3 regions of the Streptomyces sp. NPDC052114 genome follow, and region 2 is predicted to be linked to each of the others. Evidence: riboswitches for the same ligand, from Rfam matches in the RefSeq annotation. Region 2 holds a riboswitch; each other region holds the start of a gene.
What was found. A riboswitch is a leader RNA that binds a small molecule or an ion and turns the genes downstream of it on or off. The one in region 2 is predicted to bind cobalamin.
Positions count from the first base shown of each region.

Region 1: another riboswitch for cobalamin. It lies ahead of AB0L89_RS35240 (ABC transporter substrate-binding protein); the one in region 2 lies ahead of AB0L89_RS40615 (energy-coupling factor ABC transporter permease).
Region 3: another riboswitch for cobalamin. It lies ahead of AB0L89_RS28695 (ribonucleoside triphosphate reductase); the one in region 2 lies ahead of AB0L89_RS40615 (energy-coupling factor ABC transporter permease).

Region 1 covers NZ_JBFAWC010000022.1:66,142-73,405, reverse strand. Annotated here, with positions in the region: gene AB0L89_RS35265 (nicotinate phosphoribosyltransferase) at 1-579, opposite strand, end outside; gene clpS (ATP-dependent Clp protease adapter ClpS) at 672-986, shown strand; gene AB0L89_RS35255 (DUF2017 domain-containing protein) at 1,105-1,707, shown strand; gene AB0L89_RS35250 (amino acid permease) at 2,049-3,542, shown strand; gene AB0L89_RS35245 (M67 family metallopeptidase) at 3,642-4,064, shown strand; cobalamin riboswitch at 4,028-4,190, shown strand; gene AB0L89_RS35240 (ABC transporter substrate-binding protein) at 4,233-5,204, shown strand; gene AB0L89_RS35235 (iron ABC transporter permease) at 5,309-6,313, shown strand; gene AB0L89_RS35230 (ABC transporter ATP-binding protein) at 6,310-7,104, shown strand; gene AB0L89_RS35225 (putative leader peptide) at 7,171-7,264, shown strand, end outside.
Region 2 covers NZ_JBFAWC010000037.1:11,967-19,230, reverse strand. Annotated here, with positions in the region: gene AB0L89_RS40635 (short-chain fatty acyl-CoA regulator family protein) at 1-1,028, opposite strand, end outside; gene aceA (isocitrate lyase) at 1,363-2,703, shown strand; gene AB0L89_RS40625 (malate synthase A) at 2,829-4,481, shown strand; gene AB0L89_RS40620 (3-hydroxybutyryl-CoA dehydrogenase) at 4,478-5,371, shown strand; cobalamin riboswitch at 5,520-5,703, shown strand; gene AB0L89_RS40615 (energy-coupling factor ABC transporter permease) at 5,733-6,491, shown strand; gene AB0L89_RS40610 (energy-coupling factor ABC transporter substrate-binding protein) at 6,491-6,862, shown strand; gene cbiQ (cobalt ECF transporter T component CbiQ) at 6,869-7,264, shown strand, end outside.
Region 3 covers NZ_JBFAWC010000014.1:98,676-105,939, forward strand. Annotated here, with positions in the region: gene AB0L89_RS28675 (helix-turn-helix transcriptional regulator) at 1-516, opposite strand, end outside; gene AB0L89_RS28680 (helix-turn-helix domain-containing protein) at 1,104-1,778, opposite strand; gene AB0L89_RS28685 (cytochrome P450) at 1,963-3,153, shown strand; gene AB0L89_RS28690 (anaerobic ribonucleoside-triphosphate reductase activating protein) at 3,168-3,764, opposite strand; gene AB0L89_RS28695 (ribonucleoside triphosphate reductase) at 3,761-5,548, opposite strand; cobalamin riboswitch at 5,598-5,750, opposite strand; gene AB0L89_RS28700 (bifunctional 2-methylcitrate synthase/citrate synthase) at 5,803-6,957, opposite strand; gene prpB (methylisocitrate lyase) at 7,068-7,264, opposite strand, start outside.

The DNA.
Region 1 (7,264 bases), on a different contig from region 2:
CAGGTCCGAGGTGGTCGCGAAGCCGCCGACGTAGGCGGCGCGGGAGGCGGCGACGGCGGCCAGCTCGTGGGTGCGGCGGGCGCCCATCTCGATCAGCGGACGGTCGCCCGCGGCCGAGGACATGCGCGAGGCGGCGGCCGCGATGGCGGAGTCGTGGTTGAGGATGGAGAGGATCACGGTCTCCAGGAGCACGCACTCCGCGAAGGAGCCCTCGACGCGCAGGAGCGGCGAGCCGGGGAAGTAGACCTCGCCCTCGGGATAGCCCCAGATGTCGCCGCTGAAGCGGTATCCGGCGAGCCATTCCAGGGTGGCCTCGTCGACGATGGCGCGCTCGCGCAGGAAGCCGAGGACGCCCGCGTCGAAGCGGAAGTTCTCGACGGCGTCCAGGACCCGTCCGGTTCCGGCCACCACGCCGTAGCGCCGCCCCTCGGGCAGTCTGCGGGTGAAGACCTCGAAGACCGAACGCCGGTCGCCCGTGCCCGCCTTCAGCGCGGCCTGCAGCATCGTCAGCTCGTACTGGTCCGTGAAGAGCGCTGTCGACGGAACATCCACCGGCAGGCCAAGGTCCGCTGTGTTCATACGAGGGATGCTACCCCGCATCTCGTCACTCTGACGATTTCAATGGCGTCCACGGGAGGCCATTTGTGCGAGGCCCCCCTCGGGGTGGCAGCATGGGGCGTGTGAGTACGGCTCCCGCAGAGATCACCCGACCGGAATCGGCCGAAGAGACGTTCACGGCCCCCGAGCCGGACGTCCCCTGGATCACGCTCGTCCACAACGACCCGGTGAACCTGATGAGCTACGTGACGTACGTGTTCCAGACGTACTTCGGGTACTCGAAGGACAAGGCCACGAAGCTGATGATGGACGTGCACCACAAGGGCCGCGCGGTCGTCTCCAGCGGCACGCGCGAGGAGATGGAGCGCGACGTGCAGGCCATGCACGGGTACGGGCTGTGGGCCACCCTCCAGCAGGACCGCAAGTAGCGTCCCACCGGGCGGCGCCCGCCCGGGGAGCGGCCCTCACCGGGCGGCCCCCGTGGAGCGGCGCCCACCAAGCAGCGCCCGCCGAGCGGCGGACGGACCGGAAGCAGCGACTCAACTGATGCCAGGACACTTCGAACCGATTCCCGGGGGCGGCGCCGCCGTCGCGCTCGACGAGGTCGAGATCTCGATCATCCGTTCCCTCGCCGTGCAGCTCCTGGAGCTGATCGGTCCGGGCCCCGGGGGCGAGGCCTCCGACGACCCGCTCGCGGAGCTCTTCGCGGAGGGGCCGAGCGAGCCGCCCGCCGATCCGGTGATGCGGCGCCTGCTGCCCGACGCCTACGGCGGCCCGGAGGGCGCGGAGGGCGCCGGCGACCCGGATGAACTGCGGGCGTATTCGGCCGAGTTCCGCCGTTTCACGGAGAACGACCTGCGGGCCAAGAAGCGCGACGACGCCCTGGTCGTGATCCGCTCGCTCGACTCGATGGCGTCCTCGGGCGAGGGCGGAGCTGTCCTGAAACTGTCGGTCGAGGAGTCCCGGCACTGGCTCGGGGCCCTCAACGACCTCCGGCTCGCGATCGGCACGCGTCTCGACGTCACCGACGAGGAGGACGCGGAGCTGCTCTTCCGCCTGCCCGACTCCGACCCCCGCAAGCCGATGGTGATGGCGTACCTGTGGCTCGGTGGACTGCAGGAGACGCTGGTGGGGACGTTGCTCGGCTGAAAATGGGTGCAACGGACACCTTTTGTTCAGCCGGCGGGTCGTTCGCTCAGCGGATGCTCAAATCCGGATAACGATCGCGTCACTTCATTGCCCGCGTTTATTGCGTCAAGGGAATTTTGTCCGCTTCTTCCTGTGGTCTGCGCCACAAGTGGCTCATTCCCTCGCTCTGGTCACCGTGATAAATCTTCACGACCGCTCGGTGACGCCACCCATGTCGCCGAGGGCGCTCGGGCCGGCAGACCGCCGGTAGCACTCCATTCCATATCCGGGGGGATCAGGACCTGATCCGCAGCCACAACGCAGATGTGCGGGCGCGGATCAGCATGGAGAAAGGCGTCACCATGACCTCAGTGCAGGTCGAAGAGCACCACGACGGCAATGAGGCCGTGCACGCCGCCGGCCAGTCCGGCGACGGCGAGGGGTACCAGCGCGGGCTCGGCGCCCGGCAGATCCAGATGATCGCGATCGGCGGTGCCATCGGCACCGGCCTGTTCCTCGGCGCGGGCAAGGCCATCCACAAGGCCGGACCGAGCCTCATCCTGGCGTACGCCATCGCGGGCCTCGTCATCTTCTTCATCATGCGGGCGCTCGGCGAGCTCCTCATGTACCGGCCCGTCTCCGGCTCCTTCTCGGAGTACGCGCGGGAATTCATGGGCCCGTTCTTCGGATTCGTGACCGGCTGGACGTACTGGCTCTTCTGGGTCGTCACCGGCATCACCGAAGTCACCGCGGCCGCCCAGTACATGCAGTACTGGACCCACGACTCATTCCCGCAATGGGCGTACGCGCTGGTCTTCACCGTCATCCTGTACGGCGCGAACCTCATCTCCGTGAAGCTCTTCGGTGAGCTGGAGTTCTGGTTCTCGATGGTCAAGGTCACCGCGATCATCGGCATGATCCTGATCTGCCTCGGCATCCTCACCATCGGCTTCTCCGACGCCGGCGAGACCGCCTCCGTCAGCCACCTGTGGAACGACGGCGGCTTCTTCCCGAACGGCATCGGCTCCACGCTGATGACCCTGCAGATCGTGATGTTCGCCTTCCTCGCCGTCGAGCTGGTCGGCGTCACCGCGGGCGAGTCCAAGGACCCGAAGACCGTCCTGCCCAAGGCCATCAACACCGTGCCGTGGCGCATCGCCGTCTTCTACGTCGGCGCGCTCATCATGATCCTCTCGGTCGTCCCGTGGACCTCCTTCAAGCCCGGCGTCTCGCCGTTCGTGAAGGCCTTCGAGGAGATGGGTCTCGGCGTCGGCGCCGCGATCGTGAACTTCGTGGTCCTCACCGCCGCGCTCTCCTCCTGCAACTCCGGCATGTACTCCACCGGCCGCATGCTCCGCGACCTGGCGATGAACGGCCAGGGCCCGAAGTTCTTCACGAAGCTCACGAAGAACGGCCTGCCGCTCATCGGCACCACGGTCTCCGCCGGCTTCATGCTGTTCGGCGTCTGGATCAACTACCAGTGGCCGGGCGAGGCGTTCAACTACGTCGTCTCCTTCGCGACCATCTCCGGTATGTGGGCCTGGATCATGATCCTGTGCTGCCAGATCCGCTACCGCCGCAAGGCCGACCGCGGCGAGCTGCCGCAGTCCACCTTCCGGGCCCCGGGCGCGCCGTTCACCAGCTGGTTCGCCCTCGCCTTCATCGGCATGGTCATCGTGATGATGGGCGTCGACAAGGACGCGCGGATCTCGCTGTACGCCGCTCCGGTCTGGGCCGCGATCCTGACGGTCGCCTACCTGTTCCTCAAGCGCCGCAACCCGCAGGCCGCCGCGTTCAGCAAGCGCAAGACGGGTGTCGTCCTCGACGCCGCCGAGGCGCCGGCCGACCGGAAGTGACCTTCCCCGTGACCTCTCCGTAGAGGCCGCTGTCCAGCATTCGGGCCCGCCCGTACCACCCTTCGGTACGGTGCGGGCCCTCTGCTTATCCTGGCTGCCATGCTGACCATCACCCAGGCGCTCCACGACCAGATCGTCGCGCACGCGCGGCAGGACCACCCCGACGAGGCGTGCGGCGTGGTCGCGGGGCCGGTGGGCACCGGCCGCCCCGAGCGGTTCATCCCGATGCTGAACGCCGCGCGCTCGCCCACGTTCTACGAGTTCGACTCGGGTGACCTGCTCAAGCTGTACCGCGAGATGGACGACCGCGACGAGGAGCCGGTGATCGTCTACCACTCGCACACGGCGACCGAGGCCTACCCCTCGCGCACCGACATCACGTACGCCAACGAGCCCGGCGCGCACTACGTCCTGGTCTCCACGGCCGACACCGACGACGCGGGCCCCTTCCAGTTCCGCTCCTTCCGGATCGTCGAGGGCGAGGTCACCGAGGAAGAGGTGCAGGTCGTCCAGGCATACTGACCCGGACAACCTTGAGGCGGCAGGAGCCAGGAAGCCGGTGCGAACCCGGCACGGTCCCGCCACTGTGACCCCACCCCTTCGCCGGGGCGGGGGAGTCAGGAACTGACCTGCCGCCTTCTCCACGCAACGCAGGGGACGCGGAAATCCCCTGGAGGAGGCAGTTCAGCCATGTCCCGCCGTCACACCGGCATACGCGCGCTCGCCGCGGCCACCCTGCTCGTCCCGCTCGCCGCGTGCTCGTCCTCCGACGCAGGCTCCGACGGCGAGCCCGCGGCCAAGGCCGCCGGATTCCCGTACACCGTCACCAACTGCGGTGTGCGGACGACGTACGACGCACCCCCCAAGCGCGCCGTCACCATGAACCAGCACGCCACCGAGGTGATGCTGGAACTGGGCCTCAAGGACCGCATGGCCGGTACCGCCTACCTCGACGACAAGGTCCTGCCGCAGTACGCGAAGGCCTACAAGTCGGTCCCGGTGCTCGCCAAGGAGTACCCCTCCTACGAGAAGCTGCTCGCCGCCAACCCCGACTACGTGTACGGCGGTTACGCCAGCGCCTTCCTCGCGGGCGACGGCCGCAGCCGCGCCGCGCTCGCCAAGTCCGGCATCGAGACCCGCCTCAACGTCGAGGGCTGCGCCAAGAGCCCCGTCTCCATGAAGGACGTCTACCGCGAGGTCCGCGAGGTCGGCTCGACCTTCGGCGTGCGCGACCGCGCCGACGCGTGGGTGCGCGGCGCCGAGCGCGAACTCGCCGCCACCGCCGAGAAGGCGAAGGGCAAGAAGCCCGCCAAGGTCTTCGTCTACGACAGCGGCGACAAGACCGCGTTCACGGCGGGCGGCCGCGGCATCGGCAACGACATCATCGAGCGGGCGGGCGGCCGCAACGTCTTCGCCGACGTGGACAAGTCCTTCAGCGACGCCTCCTGGGAGTCGGTCGTCGAGCGCGGGCCCGAGGTCATCCTGATCCTCGACTACGGCGCCACGAGCGTCGCCCAGAAGAAGAAGCGCCTCCTCGACGACCCGGTCCTCCAGGACGTCCCGGCGATCAAGAACAAGCGCTTCGCGGTCCTGCCGCTGTCGGACACGGTGACAGGCGTACGAGCACCGGAGGCGGTGAGGAAGCTGGCGGCGCAGCTGTGATCCGGACCCAGACAACGAACCCCGGGGACATCAAGCCCGTCCGGCGATCGAGGACGAGCCCGAAGGGCGATCGACGGAGGTCGAAGGGGCAGCGCCTCTTCGTCCTGGCGGTCCTCACCGCAGCCCTCGCGGCAGCGACGGTCGCAGGGCTCGCGCTCGGCTCCGTCCGCATCCCCCCGGGCCAGGTCGTCGAGATCCTCACGGGACGGGCGGAACCCTCCCCGTTCCGCACCATCGTGCTGGACGTGAGACTCCCGAGGATCATCCTCGGGGCGACCGTGGGCGCCGGCCTCGCGGTCATCGGCACCGTCCTCCAGGCCCTCGTCCGCAACCCGCTCGCCGACCCGTTCCTGCTCGGCGTCTCCTCGGGTGCCTCCGTCGGCGCGGTCGTGGCGATCGTGCTCGGCGGTGTCTTCGGCCTCGGCGCGAGCCTCGCGACCACCGTCACCATCCCGGCCGCCGCCTTCGTGGGCGCGCTGATCTCGCTGGTCCTCGTCTACGCCCTGGCCAGGGGCGGCGGCGGGGGATTCGCCACCGGCCGCCTGATCCTGTCCGGGGTCGCCGTCTCGTACATCCTGACCGCCCTGACCAGCCTCATCCTGGTCACCGCCGACAGCGCCGACCACCTCAAGGAAGTCCTGTACTGGACGCTCGGCGGCCTCGGCAGCGCCCGCTGGAACATGCTCGCCCTGCCCGGCGTCGCCCTCGTCCTCGGCACCGCCCTCCTGGTCGCCCTGGCCCGCCCCCTCGACCTGCTGCTCGCGGGCGAGGAGGGCGCCACCGTCCTCGGCCTGGACACCGCCCGCTTCCGCGCCGGCGTCTTCGTCCTCGCCTCGCTCCTGACCGGCGTCCTCGTCGCCTACAGCGGGGCCATCGGCTTCGTCGGCCTGATGGTGCCGCACGCCGCCCGCATGCTGGTCGGCGCCGCGCACCGCGCGCTGCTGCCGGTCGTGGCGCTGATGGGCGCCGTCTTCCTGGTCGTCGCCGACCTCGCGGCGCGCACGGTCGCCGCCCCGCAGGACATCCCCGTCGGCGTGCTGACCGCGCTGACCGGCGGCCCGTTCTTCCTCTGGCTGCTGCGGCGGCGTACCGAAGGAGTCCCGGCATGACCCGGCCGCAGCCCGCCGGCGCACTGCGCACCGAGAACCTCTCGTACGAAGTGGACGGACGCGCCCTCGTCGACGGCGTCGACCTCACCGCCGCCCCCGGCGAGACCGTCGGCGTCGTCGGCCCCAACGGCAGCGGCAAGACCACGCTGCTGCGCTGCGTCTACGGCACGCTGCGCCCCACCCGCGGCCGCGCCCTCCTGGACGACGAGGACCTGCACACCATGACCCCGAAGGCCCGCGCCCGGCGCCTGGCCACGGTGCCGCAGGACGGGCAGGGCGCGTTCGAGCTCACCGTCCGACAGGTCGTCGCGATGGGCCGCTCCCCGCACAAGCGGTTCTGGGAGGCGGACACGGCCGCCGACGAGGAACTGGTCGAGGCGGCGCTCGCCCGCGTCGGCGTCGCCGACCTCGCCCACCGGGCCTTCCCCTCGCTCTCCGGCGGCGAGCGCCAGCGCGCCCTGGTCGCCCGTGCCCTGGTGCAGGAGCCCACCCTCGTCGTCCTGGACGAGCCCACCAACCACCTGGACATCCGCTACCAGCTCGACATCCTCACCCTGGTACGGGAGTTGGGCACGACGAACCTCCTCGCCCTGCACGACCTGAACCTCGCCGCGTACTACTGCGACGTCCTGTACGTCCTGGACGGCGGCCGGCTCGTCGCCTCGGGCGCCCCGAAGGACGTCCTGACGCCCGAGCTGCTCGCCCGTGTCTACGGCGTGACGGCCGAGGTCAGCACCCATCCCGTCACCGGCGCCCCGACCGTCGTCTATCTCCCTCCGACCGCATCCTGAACGGAATCCGTCCGGTATCTGAGATCACATTCCAGGACCCGGACCGGGAATCGATACGATGACCGCATGGTTCCCCATGACGTGAGCGAAGAGACGCCGAGCGCACTGCTGCTCGTTGCGCGGCTGCACGTCGACCTGTGCCGCCTCGCCAGCGCGATCT
Region 2 (7,264 bases):
GACTGCCGCTTGGACATGTTGCCCGCGCGGTCCACCCGGACGAAGGAGAAGGGCACGCCCCGCAGGCGGGGCCGCTGGAGCGTGGACAGGCGGTGGCAGACCGTCTCGTGGCCGAGGCCGAAGCGGTCGGTGAGGCGCTCGATGTCGTAGCGCGTCTCCTCGGCGGCCGCGTGGAAGTCGGTGTACGGCAGGATCAGGGCGGCGGCGAAGTAGTTGGCCACGCCGATCCGCGCGAGGCGCCAGGGCGTGGAGCCCTCGTCGAAGTCCTCGCGGGCGTACCGGGACAGTTCGTCGCCGTGTTCGAGGAGGGCGAGCTGGGTGGCCATGCGGAACGCCTGCTGGCCGGGGCGGAGCCTGGGGGAGAGACGCAGCGTGCGGGTCCCGGGGTCGTAGTGGTGGGGGCTGTCCCCGTCGGTGGTGACGCGCACGCCGTGCCGGTCGGCGAGCCGGGCCCGCAGGGAGCTGCGGATCTCACCCGGGCGGATGCCGAGGCGCGCGGCCAGCTCCTCGGCGGCGGTGTCGGCGTCGTGGAGGTAGTTCCTGCGGCGGTAGAAGAACTCGCGGATCTCCTCGTGCGGGGTGCGCGGCGCGGCGATGCCGGTGACGGCCCCCGTGCCTGCGTCCGCGCCCGCGCCGATGCGCCGGCCGTCGGAGGCCTCGGCGAGGCGTTCGGAAAGCTCCTGGTTGCGCCGGCTCAGTCGGAGCAGCACGTCACCCACGCCGGGCAGCCGGGTGGCCAGTTCGGACAGGTCGCCGGGGGAGATGCCGCCGGTGGTCACCTCGTCGGCCATCGCCTCGCGCAGGTCGGCCAGCAGGCGGCTGGTGTCGTGCTCGGAGAAGAAGGTGGCGTCCACGCCGAACGCCTCGGTCAACCGCAGCAGGACGGGTACGGTCAGCGGCCTTGAGTCGTGCTCCATCTGATTGAGATAACTCGGCGAGATGCCGAGGACACGGGCCAGCGCGGCCTGTGTCATCCGGCGCTCCTCGCGCAGCCTCCGCAGCCGCGCCCCGGCATAGGTCCTGCTCACCCGGTCCTCCCTCTCCGACTGCCCGCAGCCTAGCCGGTCGAGGCCTTCGCAAACTTCGCGGACAAGGACCGGAAGATGCGCAGAAGTTGGCACCTGGCCACGGTTGATGGCACCCAGTGCCACTGTCACAGTCGTGGTGCGGCCCGCCGGACCTCGGCGGCCGGAGCGGAGAACCGGGCGCGATTCCTGCCCTGACGTCGGAGGTCCCGGCTGTTCCGCACCGGCGTCCCGGCCAGCATTGCTCACCTCCGCCGCTCGGCGAGGCACGGCGGGCCGCACCCGGAGAAGACCGACCGACCTTCTTCGCACCCTTCACAGGAATGAGGAGACGCTCATGGCACAGGCAGCGACGGCGGCACAGTCCGGCACGGACGGGTCCGGCGGGAAGCGGGCCGGTACGGATCAGGCCGCGGCGGCCGCGGCCCTGGCCGGGCGGTGGGCGAGCGACCCGCGCTGGGCGGGCATCGAGCGCACCTACACCGCCGAGGACGTGATCCGCCTGTCCGGCAGCGTCCGCGAGGAGCACACCCTCGCCCGACGCGGCGCCGAGCGGCTCTGGCGGCAGCTGCACGAGCGCGACTACGTCCACGCCCTGGGCGCCCTCACCGGCGGGCAGGCGGTGCAGCAGGTGAAGGCGGGGCTCCAGGCGATCTACCTGTCGGGCTGGCAGGTCGCCGCCGACGCCAACCAGGCCGGGCACACCTATCCCGACCAGAGCCTCTACCCGGTCAACTCCGTGCCGCAGGTGGTCCGTCGCATCAACAACGCGCTGCTGCGCGCCGACCAGATCGCGACGGCCGAGGGCGCGGGGGACACCACCGACTGGCTCGCCCCGGTCGTGGCCGACGCGGAGGCCGGGTTCGGCGGCCCGCTCAACGCCTTCGAGCTCACCAAGGCGATGATCGCCGCGGGTGCCGCCGGCATCCACTACGAGGACCAGCTCGCCTCGGAGAAGAAGTGCGGCCACCTCGGCGGCAAGGTCCTCGTGCCCACCGCCCAGCACATCCGCACCCTCAACGCGGCCCGCCTGGCGGCCGACATCGCCGATGTGCCCACCCTGATCGTCGCCCGCACGGACGCCCTCGCCGCGACCCTGCTGACCAGCGACGTCGACGAGCGGGACGCCGAGTTCGTCACGGGCGAGCGGACGGCGGAGGGCTTCTACCAGGTGCGCAACGGCATGGCGCCCGTCATCGCGCGCGGCCTCGCCTACGCCCCGTACGCCGATCTCATCTGGGTGGAGACCGGCACCCCGGACCTGGCGCAGGCCCGCGAGTTCGCCGAGGCGATCCACGCCGAGCACCCCGACCAGATGCTCGCCTACAACTGCTCGCCGTCCTTCAACTGGAAGGCGGCCCTCGACGACGACCAGATCGCGAAGTTCCAGCGGGAGCTGGCGGCGATGGGCTACCGCTTCCAGTTCATCACGCTGGCCGGCTTCCACTCCCTCAACCACGGCATGTTCGACCTCGCCCGCGGTTACGCGGAGTCCGGCATGACCGCCTATGTCGACCTGCAGGAGCGGGAGTTCGCCGCGCAGGAGCACGGCTTCACCGCGGTCAGGCACCAGCGCGAGGTCGGCACCGGCTACTTCGACCTGGTCTCCACCGCCGTCAACCCCGCCTCCTCCACCACCGCGCTCTCGGGCTCCACCGAGGAGGAGCAGTTCCACTGAGGGCTCCGCCGGACGGCCGGGACGAGCGCAGCCGCCGGCCGTCCGTGGCTGATCGCGCGGTGCCCCGCGCCCCGTCCCGGGGCGCGGTCCCTTGAAGAGACCTGCCTGCCCACGAGGAGGCCCGTATGCCCACCACCACCCTGAGCGGCCGCGTCGAGGTCCTCGCCCCCGACGCCGGCCGTGTCCAGGCCTTGCGCCCCGGCCTCCGCAGGCGTACGCGCCCGCGGGACCGGCACGGGGAGATCCTCACCCCCGAGGCCCTGGACTTCATCGGCCGTCTCGACGAGGCCTTCGCCCACCGGCGCCTGGAGGTCCTCGCCGAGCGGCGGCGCCGCGCCGCACGCCTGACCTCCGGCGACCGGCTGCCCGACTTCTCCCTCGCCACCTCCGCCGTCCGGGCCGACCCCGGCTGGCGGGTCGCACCGCCCGCGCCCGGTCTGACCGACCGCCGCGTCGAGATCACCGGACCGCCCGACCGCCGCACGATCGTCGACGCCCTCAACTCCGGGGCGCGCGTGTGGGTGGCCGACTTCGCGGACGCCACCGCGCCCACCTGGGAGAACATCATCGGAGGCCAGCTCGGCCTGCTCGACGCCACCGAACGGCGCATCGACTTCGCCACGCCCGAGGGCAAGGAGTACCGGCTCGGCGAACAGGACCGGCTCGCGACCGTCGTCGTCCGGCCCCGGGGCTGGCACCTGACGGAGGACCACCTGCGCGTCGAAGGACGCCCGGTCTCCGCCTCCCTGGTCGACTTCGGCCTGTACTTCTTCCACTGCGCCCGGCGCCGGATCGAGGCGGGCCAGGGGCCCTACTTCTCCCTGGCCCAGCTGGAGAACCGCGACGACGCCCGGCTGTGGAACGACGTCTTCGTCCTCGCCCAGGAACTGCTCGGCATCCCCCGCGGGACGATCCGCGCCACCGTCGTCGTCGAGACGGTCACGGCCGCCTTCGAGATGGAGGAGATCCTCTACCAGCTGCGCGAGCACAGCGCCGGGCTCGCCGTGGGCCACCCGGGCCACCTCGCCGGCTTCGTGCGGAACTTCCCCCACCGGCCCGACTTCGTCCTCCCGGACCGGACGGCCACCACCACGACGGCGCCCTTCCTGCGCGCCTGGACCGATCTGCTGGTGCACACCTGCCACAAGCGCGGCGCCCACGCGATCGGCGGCACCGCCGACCGGCTGCCCCACCGCGACCCGGCCGCGCACGAGGCGGCACTGGCCGAGGTGCGCCTGGCCAAGGAGCAGGAGGCCGAGGCGGGCTTCGACGGCTCCCGGGTCGCCCACCCCGCCCTCGTCCCCGTCTGCCGGGAGGTCTTCGACGGCGTCCTGGCCGACCGGCCCCACCAGCTCGAACGCGCCCGGGACGACGTGCACGTCACCGCCGCCGACCTGCTCGCCGTCCGCCGCGCCGCGGGCCCGCCCACCGGCGAGGGCGTGCGCGGCGACATCGCGGTCGCCCTGCGGTACTTCGACGCCTGGCTGCGCGGCCACGGAGTGATCGCCGCACACGGCCGGGCCGCGGACGCGCAGGCCGCCGAACTCGCCCGCTGCCGGCTCTGGCAGCGCGTGCGCCACGGCGCCGTCGACCGCGACACGGTCGCCCGCCTGCTCGACGCGGAGTGCGCGGCCCTGACCCGGGAGCAGCCGGGCGCGCTCGCCGCCGAGGCCCGCGTGATCCTCGAACGGACGGCACTGGCACGGGAGTTGCCCGCGTTCTTCGCCACCGACGCGGCGACCCGCCGTCTCGCCCGCCGCCAGGAGGTGCGGTCATGAGCGCGACTCCTCCCGCGCGGCTCCCCGCGCACGCCCCTCTCCACAGGGTCGGCGTCGTGGGCGGCGGCCGGATGGGTGCCGGAATCGCCGAGGTCTGTGCCCGCGCGGGACTCGACACCGTCGTGTGCGAGGCCGACGCCACAGCGGCCCGTGCCGCCCGCGAGCGGGTGGCCGTCTCCCTCGAACGCGCCGTCCAGCGAGGCAAGGTGGACCGCCTCTCCGCGGAGGACGCCGAGGCCAGGACGGTCTTCACCAGCAGCCTCGACGACCTGGCCGACCGGCAGCTCGTCATCGAGGCGATCGTCGAGGACGCGGACGCCAAGACGGAGGTCTTCGCCGCGCTCGACAAGGTCGTCGAGGATCCGGAGGCGATCCTCGCCACCAACACCTCCGCCATCCCGGTCATGCGTCTGGGCATGGCCACCCGCCGCGCGGACCGGGTGCTCGGGCTGCACTTCTTCAACCCGGTCCCCGTGCTGCCCCTGGTGGAGGTCGTGGCCTCCCTGCACACCGCCCCGCACGCCGTCGCCGCCGTCACGGAGTTCGCCACCGGGACGCTGGGCAAGACGGCCGTCCACTCGCGGGACCGCGCGGGCTTCGTGGTCAATGCCCTGCTGATCCCGTATGTCCTCTCGGCGGTCCGCATGGCCGAGTCCGGCTTCGCCACCGCCGCCGACGTCGACGCGGGCATGGAGCTGGGCTGCGCCCACCCCATGGGACCGCTCAGGCTGGCGGACCTGATCGGCCTCGACACGGTCGCCTCCATCGCGCGGTCGCTGTACGAGGAGTTCAAGGAACCCCTGTACGCGCCGCCGCCGTTGCTGCTGCGCATGGTCGAGGCGGGACTGCTCGGCCGCAAGACGGGCCGCGGCTTCCACGCCTACGCGTAGGTGCCGCGGCAGCCGCGGCGACGTACCGCCACCGCGGCTTCCGTGTCCACGCACGGGCTCTGAACAGGGGCGTACGCCGTGGTGGTGTGCGCTCGCGCGTGCCACCGCTGCGACCGTTGTGCAAGTTGTCAGGCGGATCAGTTGCGCACTAATGTCACCACGCCTTGGTGAACGGGAAATCCGGTGTGATGCCGGTGCGGCCCTCGCCACTGTGATCGGGAAGTCCGGCTCCAGCCCTCGCGGCAGCCACTGGGCGCTCACGCGCCCGGGAAGGCGGAGTCGGTCGGTGGGACCCGTCAGCCAGGAGACCGGCCAAGGCGCGTTGTCCATCCACGAGGTGCTGGAGAGGGTCTGCTGAGCCATGCACATAGCCGAGGGATTTCTCCCGCCGGCGCACGCCGTCGCCTGGGGTGTCGCGTCCGCGCCGTTCGTCGTCCACGGAGTCCGCTCCCTGACGCGTGAGGTCAAGGAACACCCGGAGAGCACCCTGCTCCTGGGTGCGTCCGGAGCCTTCACTTTTGTCCTGTCCGCCCTGAAGATTCCCTCGGTGACGGGCAGTTGCTCCCATCCGACGGGCACGGGGCTGGGCGCCATCCTGTTCCGGCCGCCGATCATGACGGTGCTCGGCACCATCACTCTGCTCTTCCAGGCCCTGCTGCTCGCCCACGGCGGGCTCACCACGCTGGGCGCGAATGTGTTCTCGATGGCGATCGTCGGGCCCTGGGCCGGATACGCCGTCTACCGGCTCCTGAAGCGGTACGACGTGCCGCTGATGGTCGCCGTCTTCTTCGGCGCGTTCGTCGCCGACCTGTCCACGTACTGCGTCACCAGCGTCCAGCTGGCCCTGGCGTTCCCGGACCCCGGCAGCGGATTCCTCGGGGCGCTGGGCAAGTTCGGCGGGATCTTCGCGGTCACGCAGATCCCCCTCGCGGTCAGCGAGGGACTGCTCACCGTCCTCGTGATGCGGCTGCTGGTGCAGTCCAGCAAGGGCGAACTGACGCGGCTCGGCGTCCTCCTGCAACGCAAGCAGCAGGACGCGGGCGCGCGGACGCGGACGGACGAGGAGGCGCCGGCACAGAGCACGACGCCGGCGGAGACGAAGTCGGAGGCCAGCGCCTGATGAGCCGGAACACGAAGATCAACATCCTGCTTCTCGTCGTCGTCGCCGCGCTCGCGGTGTTCCCGCTGGCGCTCGGCATGGGGGACCACAAGAAGGAGCCGTTCACCGGCGCCGACGCCCAGGCCGAGACGGCGATCACCGAGCTGAAGCCCGACTACGAGCCCTGGTTCTCGCCGCTGTACGAACCCCCCTCCGGGGAGGTCGAATCGGCGCTGTTCGCCCTCCAGGCGGCGATCGGCGCGGGCGTCCTCGCGTACTACTTCGGGCTGCGCAGGGGGCGCCGCCAGGGCGCGGAGCGCGCACGGGCCGAGGAAGTGGCGGACCCGGTGAGCGGCGCGGAGAGCACCCGGACCGACTCCGAAAAGGTCTGACCCGGGGTGCTGCCCATCGACGCGGCGGCGCACAGCAGCCACTGGCGCCGCCGCCACCCCGTGGACAAGGCCGTGCTCGGGCTCGGCCTCACCGTCCTCGCGATCTCCCTGCCCCCCTGGCCGGGAGCCGTCCTGGTGCTGACCGCCGCGCTCGCGGTGCTGCTCGGACCGGCGGGCGTGCCGCCGCGCAAGCTCTGGCGCGCCTACCGCGTGCCGCTCGGCTTCTGCGTCACCGGCGCCCTGACCCTGCTCGTCCAGGTGGGCGGCCCCGACGGGTTCGTGACGCTCGCCGACGGCGGTCCCGCGCGGGCCGGCGGGCTGCTGCTGCGCACCTCGGCGGCCTCGCTCGGCGTGCTCCTGTTCGCCTTCACCACACCGATGTCGGACCTGCTGCCGCGCCTG
Region 3 (7,264 bases), on a different contig from region 2:
TTGCCCCACCGAATCCGCATTCCGTATGCCGCCCGAATCCTCGACCACCGAGAGGGATCTTCGGGTCTCCCCGTCCGCGTGCGGGGCGAGGCGTCCGCGGCCCTGCCGGGCGGGAGCCATCCGCTTCTCGTTGGCGTGCCGGTCGATCATCCGGGCCACGCGCTCCGGGCCCCAGCGCGCCCGCGCCGTTTCCGGCGCCACGTGGGCGGCCTGACCGACCGCCTCCCATTTCTCACCGCGGTGGCGGGCGTCCTGTACCGCGGCCGCGGTGTAGATATCCAGCTCCCGACGGATCGCTTCCGCGCGCTCCAGCAACGTGGCGAGGACCTCCTCCCGCACTTCCCCGTCCACCAGTTGCCGTGCCAGGCGCTGGACCTCCAGGGCGACCGCCTGCCCCAGGGGGCCCTGCCGTTCCGCCGCGGGCGCGCTCCGCGCCTGCCGTTGTCGCTGGGCCTTGCGGCGGCATGCCGCGTCGCAGTAGGTGCGGTGCCGCCCGGCTCCCGGCTTCTGCGTCAAAGGAGCGCCGCACACCGCGCATCGCGTGGGTCGCGAGGAGCCGTTCATCGGCGCATCCTCCTCCCGGGCAGTGCGCGGGCCGGGATCGGTACGGGAAAGGGGTGGGTGCCGGGCGTGCCAGCGAAGGCACGGCAGTGTGCGAAATACCGGTCGGCATTGCTAGCGTCCGGCTTCGTCCCTGGAACTACGGTCCCGTGGGCGACATGGTGTTCAGTCATTCTTTCCCCTCGGGGATGGGCGACTGGCCAGAAAAAGGAGGGGCCCTGGTCCGTAGATAGGTGCCGGCCTTGGACCAGGGCCACCTCTCCGGCGTGACCCTAGCGTTCCGCGCGCGGGGTCGGCCATCAGAGTGAGTCACTTACGGCTAAGCGGGCGCAACGACGTACGAAATCGCCGTGCTCCACCCTCACTTCGAGCAACTCTCTCGAAGAAGAGCTCATTTCTGACCGCTTCGGAACGCCTCCCATTCGGCTCGGAGCAGCCTTGATCGCCCGTATCAAATAAATGGCCGTCACACGGCCCGCGCCGTCACATGAAAACCCACAGGGCGCACTCCGGCTCGCCCCCGCGACTGCTTGTGCACCCCCTCACGACAGCAGTCCGCGCCAGCGGTCGGCCGACGCCATCAAATCCAGGCCGATCCGCTCCAGGAACAGGCCCGCGCGAGCCAGCCGCTGCCCCACGGGTCCGTCGGCCCCGGACTCCTCGGCGGCGGCCATCGCGACACGCGCCGTCTCGATCGTGTGCCTCGTACTGAGCACGATGGAGTGGTACCAGGCCTCGTCGTCGACCACGTAGACGTCCCGAGGCCGCCGCGGATCGCGCTCGCGCCGCACCAGGCCGTGCTGGACCAGGTAGTTCACGGAGACGGACACGGAAGCGGGGCTGACCTTCAGCCGACGGGCCAGCTCGGCCGCGGTCCGCCTGCCGTCCTCGGACAACAGCAGATCGACGTGCACGCGCGCCATCATCCTCGGCAGCCCGGACCGCATCGCGATCCCGATGATCTCCTCTCGCTCCGCGCCGCCCGGCGCGGCGCCTCCGGCCGGGGGCGCCGGGGTACCGCGGCGCGCCCGATGGGCCGTCGCCTCGTGGGCCCGCTGCGGCCGATAGCCGTCGGGGCCGCTGTTGCGCCCGACCTCCCGGCTGATCGTCGAGGTGGGCCGGTCGAGCCGCCTCGCGATCTCGGCGTACGAAAGGCCGTCGGCGAGTCCGGCCGCGATGCGTCGGCGTTCCTGTTGGGTCAACCGTCCTCCTGGCATGCCGTCAGTATTGCCTTCGCCATCGCCCATTGCAACGCTTCGTTGCATTTGGCTTCAGCGTCATTGCATCAATTTAACCGCTCTGAACTGCCAAAACAGCATTCAGTCAATTGACAGGAATTCTGAACGCAACGTAGCTTTCGAGGCGCGTTGAACATGCAATGGCGCGAGAAGAGGAATGGCCATGAGTGAATCTCTCCACGCCGTCACGGCGCTCCCGACGACACGTCAGCAGGGCTGTCCGTTCGACCCGCCGGCCGAGCTGCGCGACGCCCGCCGGCACGGCCCCATCAGTCGCTTCACCCACCCCGGCGGCCCACCCGGCTGGCTGATCACCGGATACGACATGGTCAGGTCGGTGCTGGCCGACCCGCGTTTCAGCGCCCGCAAGGAGCTGATGAACGTGGTCGACTTCGAGCTGCCTCCGGCGCCGCCCGGCGAATTCCTCCTCATGGACGAGCCGCGGCACGGGCGCTACCGCAAGCCCCTGATGGGCAAGTTCACGGTGCGGCGCATGCGGCAGCTCACCGAGCGGGTCGAGCAGATCACCTCCGCCCGACTGGACGCCATGGAGAAGGCCGGGCCGCCGACCGACCTGGTGACCGCGTTCGCCAAGCCCATCCCCGCCATCATCATCTGTGAGCTCCTCGGCGTTCCGTACGAGGACCGGGCCTCCTTCCAGGACCAGATCGAGACGTTCCTGAGCGGAGAGCCGGACGAGGAGAAGCTGACCGAGGCCTACACCGCGACCCAGCGGTACCTCGCGGAGTTGGTCGCGGCCAAGCGCGCGCATCCCACCGACGACGTGCTCAGCGACCTCACCGACAGCGATCTCACCGATGAGGAGCTCCAGGGCGTCGCCCTGATCCTGCTGGCGGCCGGGTTCGACACCACCGCGAACATGCTGGCCCTCGGCACCTTCGCGCTGCTCCAACACCCCGCGCAACTCGCCCAGTTGCGTGCCGATCCCGCGCTGGCCGACCGGGCCGTGGAGGAGCTGCTGCGCTATCTGACCGTCGCCAAGTCGTTCATGAGGACGGCGCTCGTGGACGTCGAGCTCGGCGGCCGGACCATCGAGGCGGGCACGACGGTCGTGCTGTCGTACCACACCGCCAATCACGACCCCGAGCGCTTCACAGATCCCCATGTGTTCGACCTCGGTCGGCAGGACGGCGGCCACCTGGCCTTCGGTCACGGCGTCCACCAGTGTCTGGGACAGCAGCTGGCGCGCGTCGAGATGCGCGTCGCGTTCCCCGCGCTGTTCGCCCGCTTCCCGACGCTGCGCCTGGCCGTGCCGGCGGACGAGGTCGACCTGCGTCCGGAGTTCGCGGACATCTTCGGCGTGAAGAGCCTTCCGGTCACCTGGGACGTGTGAGCGCTCCCCCGGACCTACCCGGTCACGTACCGGACCTCCTGCCTCACGTGCGCCCGCACCCCCTGCCCGCCCAGCCACGCGCGCAGCCGCGCCACGTCTCGTTCGTCGAGCAGCGCCGGGTCGACCGTGGTCCGGATCTGGTGCGCGACCCCGGAGTCGAGGACGGCGCGCAGGCCGCGTACCGCCGGAGCGGCGCTGTTGCGCGCCCCGGTGACGCGTTCATACGTGTCGGGGTGCGCCTTGACGTCGAATCCGACCCAGTCGACGAGACCGGCGGCGAGCAGTGCTTCCAGGCGGCGCGGAAAGGCCCCGCCGGTGTGCAGGCCCACGGCGTACCCGAGGTCGCGGACCTCGCGCGCCGCGTCCGCCAGACCGGCCTGGCGCAGCGGCTCGCCGCCCGAGAACACGACGCCGTCCAACAGCCCCTGACGGCGGGCGAGATGGGCGAGGACGTCCTCCCAGTGGTGCACCGGGGCGCCTCGCGGATCGAGGAGTTCGGGGTTGTGGCAGTAGCCGCAGCGCCAGGGGCAGCCCTGGCAGAAGACCGTCGTGACCAGCTTGCCCGGCCAGTCGCAGGTGGACAGCCGAGACCAGCCGCCGACACGGATCATGCCCGCACCGCCGGTGCCTCCCGGAAGTGCGTGCGCTCGGCGTGCTCGCCCTTCTTGCCGATGTTGAAGGACTCGACCGGCCGGTGGTAGCCCATGACGCGTGTCCACACCTCGCACGCGCCGCCGCACGTGGGGCAGTTGGCGTGCTCGCCCGCCAGATAGCCGTGCTCCGGGCAGATCGAGAAGGTGGGCGTCACGGTCAGATAGGGCAGGGAGAAGCGCTCCAGGGAGCGTCGGACGAGTACGCGGCAGGCCTCGGGGGTGGAGACGCGTTCGGACATGTAGAGGTGGAGGACGGTGCCGCCGGTGTATTTGGTCTGGAGCTCGTCCTGGCGTTCCAGCGCTTCGAAGGGGTCGTCCGTCCACCCCACGGGCAGTTGGCTGGAGTTGGTGTAGTACGGGTTGGTGCCGGTGCCCGCCTGGAGGATGCCGGGGAAGCGGCGGCGGTCCTCCCTCGCGAAGCGGTAGGTGGTGCCCTCGGCGGGAGTGGCCTCCAGGTTGTACAGGTGGCCGGTCCGCTCCTGGAACTCGACCATGCGCCCGCGGACGTGGTCGAGGAGCCGGACGGCGAGGGCGTGCCCCTCGGGGGTGGTGATGTCGTGGGCGTCGTGCGTGAAGTTGCGGATCATCTCGTTGATGCCGTTCACGCCGATGGTGGAGAAGTGGTTGCGCAGCGTCCCCAAGTACCGCTTCGTATAGGGGAAGAGACCGCCGTCGATCAGGTCCTGGACGGTGACCCGCTTGATCTCCAGGCTGTCGCGGGCGAGTCCGAGGAGCCGGTCGAGGGCGTCGAACAGGCCCGTCTCGTCGCCCGCGTGCAGATGACCGAGCCGGGCGCAGTTGACCGTGACGACACCGAGCGATCCGGTCTGCTCGGCGCTGCCGAAGAGTCCGTTGCCGCGTTTGAGCAGTTCGGTGAGGTCGAGCTGGAGGCGGCAGCACATCGAGCGGATCATGCCGGGTTCCGACTCGGAGTTGAGGAAGTTCTGGAAGTACGGCAGTCCGTACTTCGCCGTCATCGCGAACAGCCGCTCGGCGTTCTCGCTCTCCCAGGGGAAGTCGCGGGTGATGTTGTACGTGGGGATCGGGAAGGTGAAGACGCGCCCGGTCGCGTCACCGGCCGTCATGACCTCGATGTACGCCCGGTTGATCAGGTCCATCTCGGCCTGGAGGTCGCCGTACGTGAAGGGCATCTCCTCGCCGCCGACCACCGGCGTCTGTCCGCGCAGGTCCTCGGGGCAGGTCCAGTCGAAGGTGAGGTTGGTGAACGGCGTCTGGGTCCCCCAGCGCGACGGCACGTTGAGGTTGTGCACCATCTCCTGCACGCACTGACGCACTTGGGCGTACGTCATGGAGTCCACGCGCACGAACGGCGCCATGTACGTGTCGAAGGAGCTGAACGCCTGCGCGCCCGCCCATTCGTTCTGGAGGGTGCCGAGGAAGTTCACGATCTGTCCGGCCGCCGAGGCGAAGTGCCGGGGCGGCGCCGAGTCGATCTGCCCGGCCACTCCGTTGAAGCCCTCGGCGAGCAGGGTGCGCAGCGACCAGCCCGCGCAGTAGCCGGAGAGCATGTCCAGGTCGTGGAGGTGGAGGTCGCCGTCGCGGTGGGCGCGGCCCACGGCTTCCGGGTACACCTGGTCGAGCCAGTAGTTGGCGACGACCTTGCCGGCCGTGTTGAGTATGAGTCCGCCGAGCGAATAGCCCTGGTTGGCGTTGGCGTTGACCCGCCAGTCGCTGCGGTCCAGGTATTCGGTCACCGATTCCACGGCGTCGATCTGCGTCACGTCGGCCCTCCCACGAGGCGTCCGGAATCTCCCTCACCGCGCGCACGATCCGCGCGCGGCGGCCGTCGGCAGGTGTCGGACTCGGACGCCGGGGCGTCCATACCGTTGCGGGGCAGCTCCGGATTCGCACCGGATTCCCTGTTGTCCCGGCCACGGGCGGCTCGTCGCCGCCGGTGGCCGAACCGACGCCGTCACACTACATGTAGTGCTATGTCCGACATGCCGGTGGCAGATGTTGGGTGACCTTGGTCCGTTCAGCGATGACCTTGGTCCCGGGACGTCGGGGGCACCGGCCGCCGGGCGGGACCGTCGTAGGAGGCCAGCGGCCGGATGAGCGCGTTGTGGGCGAGCTGTTCGGTGATGTGGGCGGTCCAGCCGGTCACGCGGCTCAGCACGAAGACCGGGGTGAAGACCGGGATGTCGAAACCCATCAGGTGGTAGGCGAGACCGGCCGGATAGTCGAGGTTGGGGTGGATGCCCCTGGCGGAGAGCATGGCCCGGCGCAGGGCGTCGTGCAGGGCCGCCAGGCGGGCCGCCCCGGGGTCGGCGGCGCGGGTGACGAGCCGGTCCAGGGCCTCCTGCATGATCGGCACGCGGGAATCGCCGTGCCGGTAGACGCGGTGGCCGAAGCCCATGATCTTCCGCCGGTCGGCCAGTGCCTCCTGGAGCCACCGCTCGGCGCCCCCCGGCTCGCCGATCTCGTTCAGCATGTGCATCACGGCCTCGTTGGCGCCGCCGTGCAGGGGTCCCTTGAGCGCGCCGATCGCCGCGGTGACCGCGCTGTAGAGGTCGGAGAGCGTGGAGGTGACCACGCGGGCGGTGAACGTCGAGGCGTTGAAGCTGTGTTCGGCGTAGAGCACGAGGGAGATCTCGAAGCAGCGGACGACGTCCGGGTCCGGTACGCGGCCGAAGCACATGTGGAAGAAGTTCTCGGCATACCCGAGGCCGGAGTCGGGCGGGATCGGCGCGAGGCCGCGGCGGCGGCGCTGGTCGGCGGCGACCACGGTGGGCAGCTTGGCCAGCAGGGTGAGCGATTTCGCCCGGTGCGCCGCCGGGCTGCCGTCGTCCTCGGTGGGGTCCTCGGCGCCGAAGAAGCTGACGGCGGTGCGCAGGACGTCCATGGGGTGACAGGTCTCCGGCAGCCGGGCGAGCAGCTCGGAGGTGGTGCGGTCGAGGGGGCGCAGGGCGCGCTCGCGGGCCTCGAACGCACGGAGCTGCCCGGTATCCGGCAGTTCGCCGTGCCAGAGCAGGTACGCGACCTCCTCGAAGGAGCGGTGGGCGGCCAGGTCCTGGACCGGATAGCCGCGGTAGGTCAGGGAGTTGGACTCCTCGACGACGGTGGAGATCCCCGTGGTGTCGACGACGACACCGGCGAGGCCGCGGTGGATCGCGGGTGCGGTGGTGGGCATGGGTGAGTGCCTCCGAAGCGTCGTGTTCGTCGGGTGCGACAGGTGCGTCAGGTGTGTGGCGCGCGTCAGATGCGACAGGCGCGTGGGGTGCATGGGGTACGTCGGGCGCGTCAGGTGCCGGGCGGGAGCGTGAAGCCGAGGACGGCCGAGTCGAAGGCCCCGTACTCCTCGTAGCCGAGCAGCTCGTACAGGCGGGAGCGGGTCTGCATGCGGGAGACCAGGGACTGCTGGGTGCCCTCGGCGGCGAGGGTGCGCAGGCCGTCCTCGACGGCGCCCATGGCCAGGCGCAGCAGGGTGACCGGATAGA